One region of the Mesorhizobium sp. RSR565B genome, then DNA from elsewhere that is predicted to be linked to it. Evidence: predicted binding sites of a transcription regulator. Region 1 holds the regulator's gene; each other region holds the start of a gene.
What was found. Region 1 encodes LexA, which represses DNA repair genes until DNA is damaged. Its sites were predicted from a motif close to TGTTCNNNNTGTGTTCNG; they were not measured.
Positions count from the first base shown of each region.

Region 2: ACYG9R_RS04175 (PA0069 family radical SAM protein) is a predicted target of LexA. The motif match lies at 1,776-1,793, and genes of this name have one in related genera.
Region 3: ACYG9R_RS13565 (helicase-related protein) is a predicted target of LexA. The motif match lies at 1,063-1,080, and genes of this name have one in related genera.

Region 1 covers NZ_JBTTIE010000001.1:5,472,819-5,476,095, reverse strand. Annotated here, with positions in the region: gene ACYG9R_RS26365 (ComEC/Rec2 family competence protein) at 1-1,394, shown strand, start outside; gene lexA (transcriptional repressor LexA) at 1,388-2,170, opposite strand; gene ACYG9R_RS26355 (GntR family transcriptional regulator) at 2,375-3,139, opposite strand.
Region 2 covers NZ_JBTTIE010000001.1:831,305-834,581, reverse strand. Annotated here, with positions in the region: gene ACYG9R_RS04180 (ribonuclease HII) at 1-392, opposite strand, end outside; gene ACYG9R_RS04175 (PA0069 family radical SAM protein) at 547-1,701, opposite strand; gene ACYG9R_RS04170 (glycosyltransferase) at 1,852-2,355, shown strand; gene ACYG9R_RS04165 (hypothetical protein) at 2,608-3,277, shown strand, end outside.
Region 3 covers NZ_JBTTIE010000001.1:2,790,436-2,793,712, reverse strand. Annotated here, with positions in the region: gene phbB (acetoacetyl-CoA reductase) at 1-541, shown strand, start outside; gene ACYG9R_RS13565 (helicase-related protein) at 1,236-3,277, shown strand, end outside.

The DNA of each region.
Region 1 (3,277 bases):
TCATGGCGTTGCTGCGTGGCGCCTTTGCGCTGTTTCCCGATTTCTCTTCGCGCCGCCCAGTCAAGAAATATGCAGCAGTGGCAGCACTCGTCTCCATCGCCGCCTATCTCGTCATTTCAGGCATCGTGGTCGCCGCCGAGCGCAGTTTCATCATGCTAGCGGTCATGCTGGTCGCGGTACTCTTCGATCGTGCCGCGCTCACCATGCGCAATCTGGCGATCTCCGCCATTGCCGTCATCCTGGTGTCGCCGCACGAGGTGGTCGGTCCCAGCTTCCAGATGTCGTTTGCCGCCACAGCCGCCCTTGTCGGCGCCTATGCCGGCTGGGCCGATTACCGCGCCGACAAGGTGAGAACGCCGCTGGCAAAGCGCTCCTTCGTCGGCTTCCTGTCGCGAAAATTCGCGCTGGCCATGGGCGGCCTCGCCATGACCTCGATCATCGCCGGCAGTGCAACCTTGCTGTTCGCCATCTGGCATTTTCAGCGTGTGTCGCCGCTCAGCCTGATCGCCAATCTGGCCGTGATGCCGATTGTTTCGTTGATCGTCATGCCCTTTGCCGTGCTCAGCGCACTGGCGATGCCGTTCGGCGCCGACGGGCCGTTCCTCTATGTGATGGGCAAGGGTCTGATGGCGATGATCGCTATATCGGCCTGGATTTCCGAGCGCTCGCCGGTCGACGCCGTCGGGCTGATCTCCATCCGCTCGGTGCTGTTGGTGGCAGTCGCCCTCGTCATCGCCACCATGGCCACCACCTGGCTCAGGCTGGCGGCCGTGCCTTTCGCGCTGGCCGGCCTGTTGACGGTGCCGCAGGTGCTTACGCCCGACGTGCTCATATCCGAGGACGCACATTTGGTGGCCATGCCGATCGGTGGCGGCGAACTCGCCCTCAACCGCGAACGCTCCAACGAATTCACCACGGACAATTGGAAACGGGCGCTGCGGGCCGAAACCATTGTCCCGCCCGAGATTTTCGAGGCAACAGATACGCGGTTCGATCTCGATCCGCTCGATCTGCCGCCCGGCTCGCCCTTCTATTGCACCGGCGATCTCTGTATCGCTCGACACCCTTCCGGAGCCATTGTAGCTCTTGCGAAAGACCGCAAGACGGCGCGGCCGGCCTGTGCCTTCGCGAGCCTGATCGTCATCGATGACGCCACCGCCTACAATCCGTGCCGCGACCCGCTGGTCCTGGTCGTGACGAAGAAACAGCTGGCCCGCGACGGCAGCGCCGCCGTCTTCTTCGATCCGCAATCGGCAGCGGCAGCGCCAACCATCCGGTTCGCCGTCGACAAGCCGTATCGCCCCTGGCAGGAGCAACGCCGCTTCTCCCGCGACGCGCGCGGCCTGCCGCCTTACAACCAGCGTGAAAAGTACAAACCCAAGCCGGCTCAGTAGCGCCGGATCAATCCGACAAGCTTGCCCTGCACCTTCACCCTGTCCGGTCCAAAAATGCGGGTCTCGTAGGCCGGGTTGGCGGCTTCCAGGGCGATCGAGGCGCCCTTGCGGCGGAAGCGTTTCAGGGTCGCTTCCTCATCGTCGACCAACGCCACCACGATCTCGCCGGGGCTGGCTGTGTCGGCATTGCGGATGATGACCGTGTCGCCATCGAAAATGCCGGCCTCGATCATCGAATCGCCCTTGACCTCGAGCGCGTAGTGTTCACCGCCCATGATCATGTCGGGCGGCACCGAGATCGAATGGGTCTGATGCTGGATGGCGTCGATCGGCACGCCGGCGGCGATGCGTCCCATCACCGGGATTGAAATCGAGGAAACGGCATCGTCATTGCCGGCAGACATCGAACGCGACGGCGAGCCCGGCCTGATCTGGCGGCCGAGACCGCCTTGGCCCATCCCGCCTTGTCCCTGGCCGCCTTGCCCTTGGCCGGCTTGACCAAGACTGCCCTGAATGACGCTCGGCGAAAACTTCCTCGCCGCGTTGAGGCCTGGTGCGATCGAGTCGGGTAGCCGCAGCACTTCCAGCGCGCGCGCCCGGTTCGGCAGCCGGCGAATGAAACCGCGCTCCTCAAGCGCTGTGATCAGTCGGTGGATGCCGGACTTGGAGGCGAGGTCGAGCGCTTCCTTCATCTCGTCGAAGGACGGCGGGATTCCGCTCTCCTTCAGGCGTTCATGGATGAACATCAGAAGCTCATGTTGTTTGCGCGTCAGCATCGCGGCCCCCAAGGGTTCTGAAACCAGAATCAGAAAAAACAAACCCAGAACAAACACTATCTGTTCCAGTTGTGTTCCGCAACCTTTTAAAGTTTAATGAATGTGTTGACGTTTTGTTCAGCGTAACGTTCGGCGCTGCGAGCGCCGCCTGCGCCCAGTTGCCAGCAACGGGGTGAAACGAAGACAAGTGGCCTGCGTCGTCGGCTACGATCGCCGCTTCCTTTTCGGACGGGGCTGCGCAGCATCCGCGCCGGGTTCGCTCTGGGCATAGACCCGCAGCGTGTAGCCGATGTGAGCGGTCATCAGAGTTTTCGCACGTTCGACGTCGCGATCGAGGGCCGCTTCCATCAGGGCGGTATGGTGTTCGATCGCCACGGCGTCGCGCAGGGCCGCCACGGCCTTCCGGTGCCCATCCGTGCGGCCGGCGGCGGCGCGCAGCGTCGGGGCCAAACCCAGAAAGCGGTGATGGCGATGCAATTGGTCGGAAATCGTTGCATTGAAGCGCAGCAGCCAGCTGGATGTCGCGGCACTGAGCAGCGCCGCATGGAAGGCCTCGTGTTTTTCGTACCACGCGTCGACCGCATCATCCGATGGATCGTCGAGAACAGACCCGCACCGTGAGAGACGATAGTGGGCGGCAACGACCGCGTCTTCCCACTCGCGGTCGCCCTTCTCGACCGATTCCACCAGCAGGGGCAGTTCGACCACCAGCCGCGCACGCGCCAAATCCTCGAGCTCCGCCCGAGAGACGGGAGCGACCGCAAACCCGCGGTTGCTGATGGCGGTCACAAGCCGTTCCGCCTCCAGCCGCGACAGCGCCTCGCGCAACGGCGTCCAGCCGATGCCGTAGGTGTTGCGCAGCGTGCTCAGCTTCAACGGCGCGGCAGGCGCCAGCCGGGTCGCAAGAATATCGCGCCTGAGCAGGCGATAGGCCACTTCCGTCTTCGAGGTCTGCTCGTCATCCAGCATCGTGATCCATCAGACATAAACGCTCGGCTGAGTATTATATATCAAAGCCTTTCAATGGGTGAATTATATATAATGTTTGACAGCTCAAGGGCGACCACTCAAGATCGCCGGCATGTTTGGGCGGGCAGGCTCCGCCGC
Region 2 (3,277 bases), 4.6 Mb from region 1:
CCATCGGCCAGCGCCAGCTTTGCCTGGATCGGCAGGCCGGCAAGGGCGCGGCGCATGGCTTCCAGGCTGGCCTTGAGGATATTGCTGCCGTCAATGCCTTCGGCGCTGACCGAGGCCATCGACACGCCGAGCGCTGACCCCAGGATTTTCAGGAACAGCGCCTCGCGCTGCAAATGGTTGAGCCGTTTGGAATCGTCTAGCCCGTCGGGAATGTTGGCGGGATCGAGGATCACCGCCGCCGCCACCACCGGCCCCGCCAGCGGACCGCGGCCGGCCTCGTCCATGCCTGCCACCGGCCAAAGGCCTTCAGCCATCGCCTTCGTCTCGAAGGAGAAGTCGGGCTTTTCGACGATTTCTAAAAGAAGCGGAGAATCGGAACGCGCGCGAGCCATGTTGCGGCGAGGTTCGCATCGGCTCCGATTCTCCGCAAGTCCCTCCAGGGTCGAGTGGGGCAAGACCGGGAGGGCACCGTCTGCAGGCCGGGGGACAGGCCGGACGGGATTCTTGGGTCGCCTGCCAACCACGAGGGCAGGGCAGGCGCTACTTTCAGAGCAGCATCAGCTGCTCGGTCGCCTTGGCGGCGGCTACAAACTGGTCGGTTCGGAGCGTGCGCCGCTCGGCGTTGAGGCCGAGCCGCTTGGCCGTGATCTCGAAGCGCCGGCCGATCTGCCAGGCATAGGGGCCGGCGCCTTTCATCCGCTTGCCCCATTCCGAATCATAGTCCTTGCCGTCGCGCATCGAACGGATCAGCGACATCACGTGCCGGTAGCGGTCGGGATAATGGCGCAGCAGCCAGTCCTTGAAGATCGGCGCCACCTCGAGCGGCAGGCGCAGGATCACATAGCCGGCCTCGCGGGCGCCTGCGGCGCGTGCCGAATCGAGGATACGCTCCATCTCCTGGTCGGTCAGGCCGGGGATGATCGGCGCCACCATGACAGAGGCCGGGATGCCGGCATCGGAAAGCTGCCGGATCGCCTCGAGGCGCTTGGTCGGCGTCGACGCGCGTGGCTCCATGGTGCGCGCCAGCATGCGGTCCATCGTCGTCACCGACAGCGCCACCTTGGCCAGCCCGCGTTCGGCCATGCGCGACAAGATGTCGATGTCGCGCGTCACCAGATGGGATTTGGTGACGATGCCGACCGGATGGCCGCGCGCCTCCAGCACTTCGAGGATCTCGCGCATAATCCGGTATTGTTTCTCGATCGGCTGGTAGGGATCGGTGTTGGTGCCGATGGCGATGGTGCGCGGCTGATAGCCATCCTTCGACAGTTCCTTGTCGAGCAGCCGCGCCGCATCCGGCTTGGCAAACAGCTTCGCTTCGAAATCCAGCCCCGGCGACAGGCCCATGAAGGAATGCGTCGGCCGGGCGAAACAATAGACGCAGCCATGCTCGCAGCCGCGATAGGGGTTGATCGAGCGGTCGAAGGAAATGTCGGGCGATTCGTTGCGGGTGATGATGGTGCGCGGCTTCTCGACCTGCACTTCGGTCTTGAACGGCGGCAATTCCTCCAGCGAATTCCAGCCGTCGTCGAACACATGCCGGCTGACCGGCTCGAACCGGCCGGACGGGTTGATGCCCGCGGAACGGCCGCGGTTGCGATCCGGACGGACGCGCATGCCGCTCTGTTCGATCATCGCATTGGCCATCTCGGCTCGCCCTGCTCCGAAAGCAGCAATGTCCGCACGCACGATATGTTCCATTTTGGCCCTTTCCCAAGGACTGTCGGCTGGCTGTCGAATAGCTCTGTTCATGAAAATAATCCTATTTCGCTGATGAGAACAAAGCAAGAACTTTTTCGTTGGGCCATGCAAAACTGGCGCTGCGCCGGGCTTTCCGCTATTCGGCTAAAAATGCTCAGCGTTCTCATCGAAACCCGGGATGACGAAGAAGGCCTTGCCCGCACGCTCGCCTCGTTGATCGGCGGCGCGGTCGAGGGCGTGGTGCGCGATGTCATCGTCTGCGACACCGGCTCGACCGACCAGACGCATCGGGTTGCCGATCATGCCGGCTGCCACTTCGTGGCCGGCGGCATTGCCGCGGGAATCAGGCAGGCGAAGGGTGACTGGCTGCTGTTTCTGGAACCCGGCGCAAGGCTGGCGGAGGGCTGGATCGACGACGTTGTCGCTCACACGGCGCGGCAAACCATGCCGGCGCGCTTTTGCCGTGCGCGCGGCAGCCGCACGCCGTTCCTGTCACGGGTGTTTTCGGGCAACCGGGCGCTGGCCGAAGGGCTGGTCATCAGCAAGCGCCAGGCCGCTGCCCTGTCGAAGAACGCGCACAGCGCCGAAGCCCTTGCGCGCGGTCTCGCCACCAGGCGGCTCGACGCCGAAATCTGGCTGGCGCCGAAGAAGTGATGTTTCTCCCTTTTCCCGTTCCCAGGGAGAAGGGTGCCCGAAGGGCGGATGAGGGGCAGCGTCGGCGTCTCATCCGCATTGGCACGGTCGCAGCACCATCCCTCTTTTTCGCCGCAAAAAGCTATTGTGCATTGCACAAAAGCTGACGCGGGATTAGCATTCCGTTGATGCGGGATATCGGGGTTTGGGTAGTGCCGGAGCGGTAAGCAAGCGCCGCGTCGTCGTTGCTGCCGTTCATATCTGAGGACCCCGATGAACCTTTCGTCCCCTGACAAATCCGGCGCCCCCAGTCTGGAAGCCATTGCCCGCAACGGCAGCCTGCTCCGCCGCATCGCGGTGCGTATCCCGACCTATCTGTCCGACCTGCGCGAAAATCCCGCATGGCTGCCGATGTTCGTGCTTGCCCGCACCATGCCGGCGCGCAAGCTGCACTGGCTTGGCGCCAAAGCCGCGCGCCCCGCGCAGAGTGCCGGAGCGACGATGTTCAGGGGCGTCGACCTCAAGTCGATCGTCGCGGCGCTGCGCACCGATGGCCTGTTCTCCGGACTGGTCCTTCCGCAGGCAATCCACGAAGAGATCGCCAGCTTTGCTCAGAGCACGCCGTGCTTCGGCAATTTCGACCGCCGGCTCGAATTCATGCCCGGAGAACACGCAGAAGCCGAGAAGCGGTTCGGCCGCTCTTTGCTCAGCGGACACTATTTCGAGCGCATCCTCGGCTGCAAGGCGGCACTCGCCATCCAGAACGACCCGCTGCTGCTCGACATCGCCCAGCACTATCTGGGCGGGCAGGCAAAGCTGATCACCACGCGTGTCTGGTGGAGCTTTCCGACCGGCGAGGCTTCCGACGCCGACAAGAACCTTGCCTCGCTCGGCAAATATCATTTCGATCTCGACGACTGGCGGATGCTGAAATTCTTCTTCT
Region 3 (3,277 bases), 2.7 Mb from region 1:
TGCCGCCGGAATCAAACAGGTCGAGGCCGATCTCGGCCCGGTCTCGGTGCTGGTCAACAATGCCGGCATTACCCGCGACGCCATGTTCCACAAGCTGACGCGCGAGCAGTGGAAGGAAGTCATCGACACCAATCTGTCTGGGGTCTTCAACATGACGCATCCGCTGTGGGGCGGCATGCGCGACCGCAAATTCGGCCGCGTCATCACCATTTCCTCCATCAACGGCCAGAAAGGCCAGGCCGGCCAGGTCAACTATTCCGCCGCAAAGGCCGGCGACATCGGCTTCTCGAAGGCGCTGGCGCAGGAGGGCGCGCGCGCGGGCATCACAGTCAATGTCATCTGCCCCGGCTACATCGCCACCGAGATGGTCAAGGCGATCGACGAGAAGGTGCTGAATGAACGCATCATCCCGCAGATTCCGGTCGGCCGCCTCGGCGAACCGGAAGAGATCGCGCGTTGCGTCGTCTTCCTCGCTTCCGAAGACGCCGGCTTCATCACCGGTTCGACCATCACAGCCAATGGCGGCCAGTATTTCGCCTGAACGACAGCATTTCGCCCGGTAGGACGGGCCGGCTTATGGCCCGTTTTTTCATCGCCGGCCGGCGATGTTCCCGGGCTGCGCGCTAGACATTGACCCGTTCCGGCACGCAAAGATTAACGATTTCCAGGCGCCCTGTGCAAAACCCGGTTCGCAAGCTGTGAATTCTCGGTGGACAAGCTGTGGATAACACAACATGTTGGGGTGAACAAACCAGGAAAATCCCGCCATCGCTGATTCATAGCCGATTCGTTCCGGCTTTGAGCGCAACGTTAACGACCAAGGCCGAAAATCACCGGCAAATGGTTAAGGCCGATTAAGAAAATTCAACAATTTCATAATGTTGGCCGAGGCGTATCGGATCACGACGATGCCCCGCCGGCAAAGGTTAACGCCAATGGTCGCCTTGCAGGAATCGGGCCAGTTTCCGCGATTCAGCATATGGTGAGACTCAGGCTCGCAAAATCCACATGTAGCCGTGAACAAAAGCTGAATCTACCGGAGTCACTGATTCGTCGCCGATTCGTTCCAGACTCGTTCCAACTGTTAATTGAGACCTCAAAGACGAACCGTGGGATTGCCGGCCGGAACATTCCGCTTTCGCTTCGCGCCTGAAATCCCTATGTGTCGCCTGTCATACGCGCCACGCGAGGCGCGCTCCCGACAACACGATGCAGAAAGCCTCATCTCCAGGCCGATGAACATCCAGCCGAAACACACCGAGCCGCTGATCCTGTCGGGCCGCGACGTGACTGCCGTGCTGGGTCCGACCAACACCGGCAAGACCCATCTCGCCATCGAGCGCATGGTGGCGCATGAGAGCGGCATTATCGGCCTGCCGCTCCGCCTTCTGGCGCGCGAGGTCTATGCCCGCGTCTGCGAAAAGGTCGGCGCCCACAAGGTGGCGCTCATCACCGGCGAGGAAAAAATCCAGCCGCCCGGCGCGAAATATTCGGTCTGCACCGTCGAAGCCATGCCGCGCGAGACCGACGTTGCCTTCGTCGCCATCGACGAGGTGCAGCTCGCCGGCGACCTCGAGCGCGGCCACATCTTCACCGACCGTATCCTGCACCTGCGCGGCCGCCAGGAAACGCTGCTGCTCGGCGCGGCCACCATGCATGGCATCCTGCAAAAGCTGCTGAGAGGCGTCTCGGTGGTGACGCGCCCTCGCCTGTCGCACTTGGCCTATGCCGGTTCGAAGAAATTGACCCGCCTGCCGCGGCGTACGGCCATCGTCGCCTTCTCCGCCGACGAGGTCTATGCCATCGCTGAGCTGATCCGCCGCCAGCAAGGAGGAGCGGCAGTCGTGCTCGGCGCGCTGTCGCCCCGCACCCGCAACGCCCAGGTGGCAATGTTCCAGGCAGGCGACGTCGACTATCTCGTCGCCACCGACGCCATCGGCATGGGCCTCAACCTTGATCTCGATCATGTCGCCTTCGCCCAGAACCGCAAATTCGACGGCTACCAGTACCGCAACCTGACTGCGGCCGAGCTCGGCCAGATCGCCGGCCGCGCCGGCCGGCATCTGCGCGACGGCACCTTCGGCGTCACCGGCCAGGTCGATCCGCTGGACGAGGAACTGGTCAAGCGCATCGAGGGGCACGAGTTCGATCCGGTGAAGGTGCTGCAATGGCGCACCGCGCATTTCGACTTCGCCAGCCTCGACGCGCTGAAGCGCTCGATCGAAACCAACGCGCCGGTCGAAGGCCTGACGCGGGCGCTGCCGGCGGTCGATGCGCAGGCGCTCGAACATCTCTCCCGCGACGAGGACATCCGCGCGCTGGCTACCAATGCCAAGCGCGTGGCGCTGCTGTGGGAAGCCTGCGCGTTGCCGGACTACCGCAAGATCGCGCCGGCCCAGCACTCCGACCTGATCGCTTCTATCTACACCGACCTCGCCAAACACGGCCATGTCGACGAGAACTACATGGCCGAGCAGGTGCGCCGCGCCGATACGACCGAGGGGGACATCGACACGCTGTCGCACCGCATTGCGCAGATCCGCACCTGGACATTCGTGTCCAACCGGCCGGGCTGGCTGGCCGATCAGGCACACTGGCGGGAAAAGACGCGCGAAATCGAAGACAGATTGTCGGATGCGCTGCATGAGCGGTTGACGAAACGGTTTGTAGACCGCAGGACTTCCGTCCTCATGCGGCGCCTTAGAGAAAATACAATGCCTGAAGCCGAAATCAGTCCTACCGGAACCGTCCTTGTCGAAGGCCATCATGTCGGCGAGTTGCAAGGGTTCCGCTTCACCGCCGATCAGAGCGCCGGCGGCGAAGACGCCAAGGCCGTGCGTACGGCAGCGCAAAAAGCGCTGGCCGCCGAGTTCGAGGCACGTGCCGAACGCTTCGGCGCCTGCGCCAATGGCGACCTTGCGCTCGGCTCCGACGGCACGCTGCGCTGGATCGGCGCGCCGATCGGCACGCTGGTTGCCGGCGAGGACGCGCTGAAGCCGCGCCTGGTGCTTTTGGCCGACGAGCAGTTGACCGGTCCCGCCCGCGACAAGGTCGCCGCGCGCGCCGAGCGCTTCGTCAATTTCCAGATCGAATCCTTGCTGAAGCCGCTGGTCGACTTGAAGAATGCCGAGCAGATCGCCGGCATCGGCCGTGGCATCGCCTTCCAACTCGTCGAGCATTTCGGCCTCATCAACCGCCGCGACATCGCCGAGGAAATGAAGTCGCTCGACCAGGAGGGTCGCGCCGCCTTGCGCCGGCTCGGTGTGCGCTTCGGCGC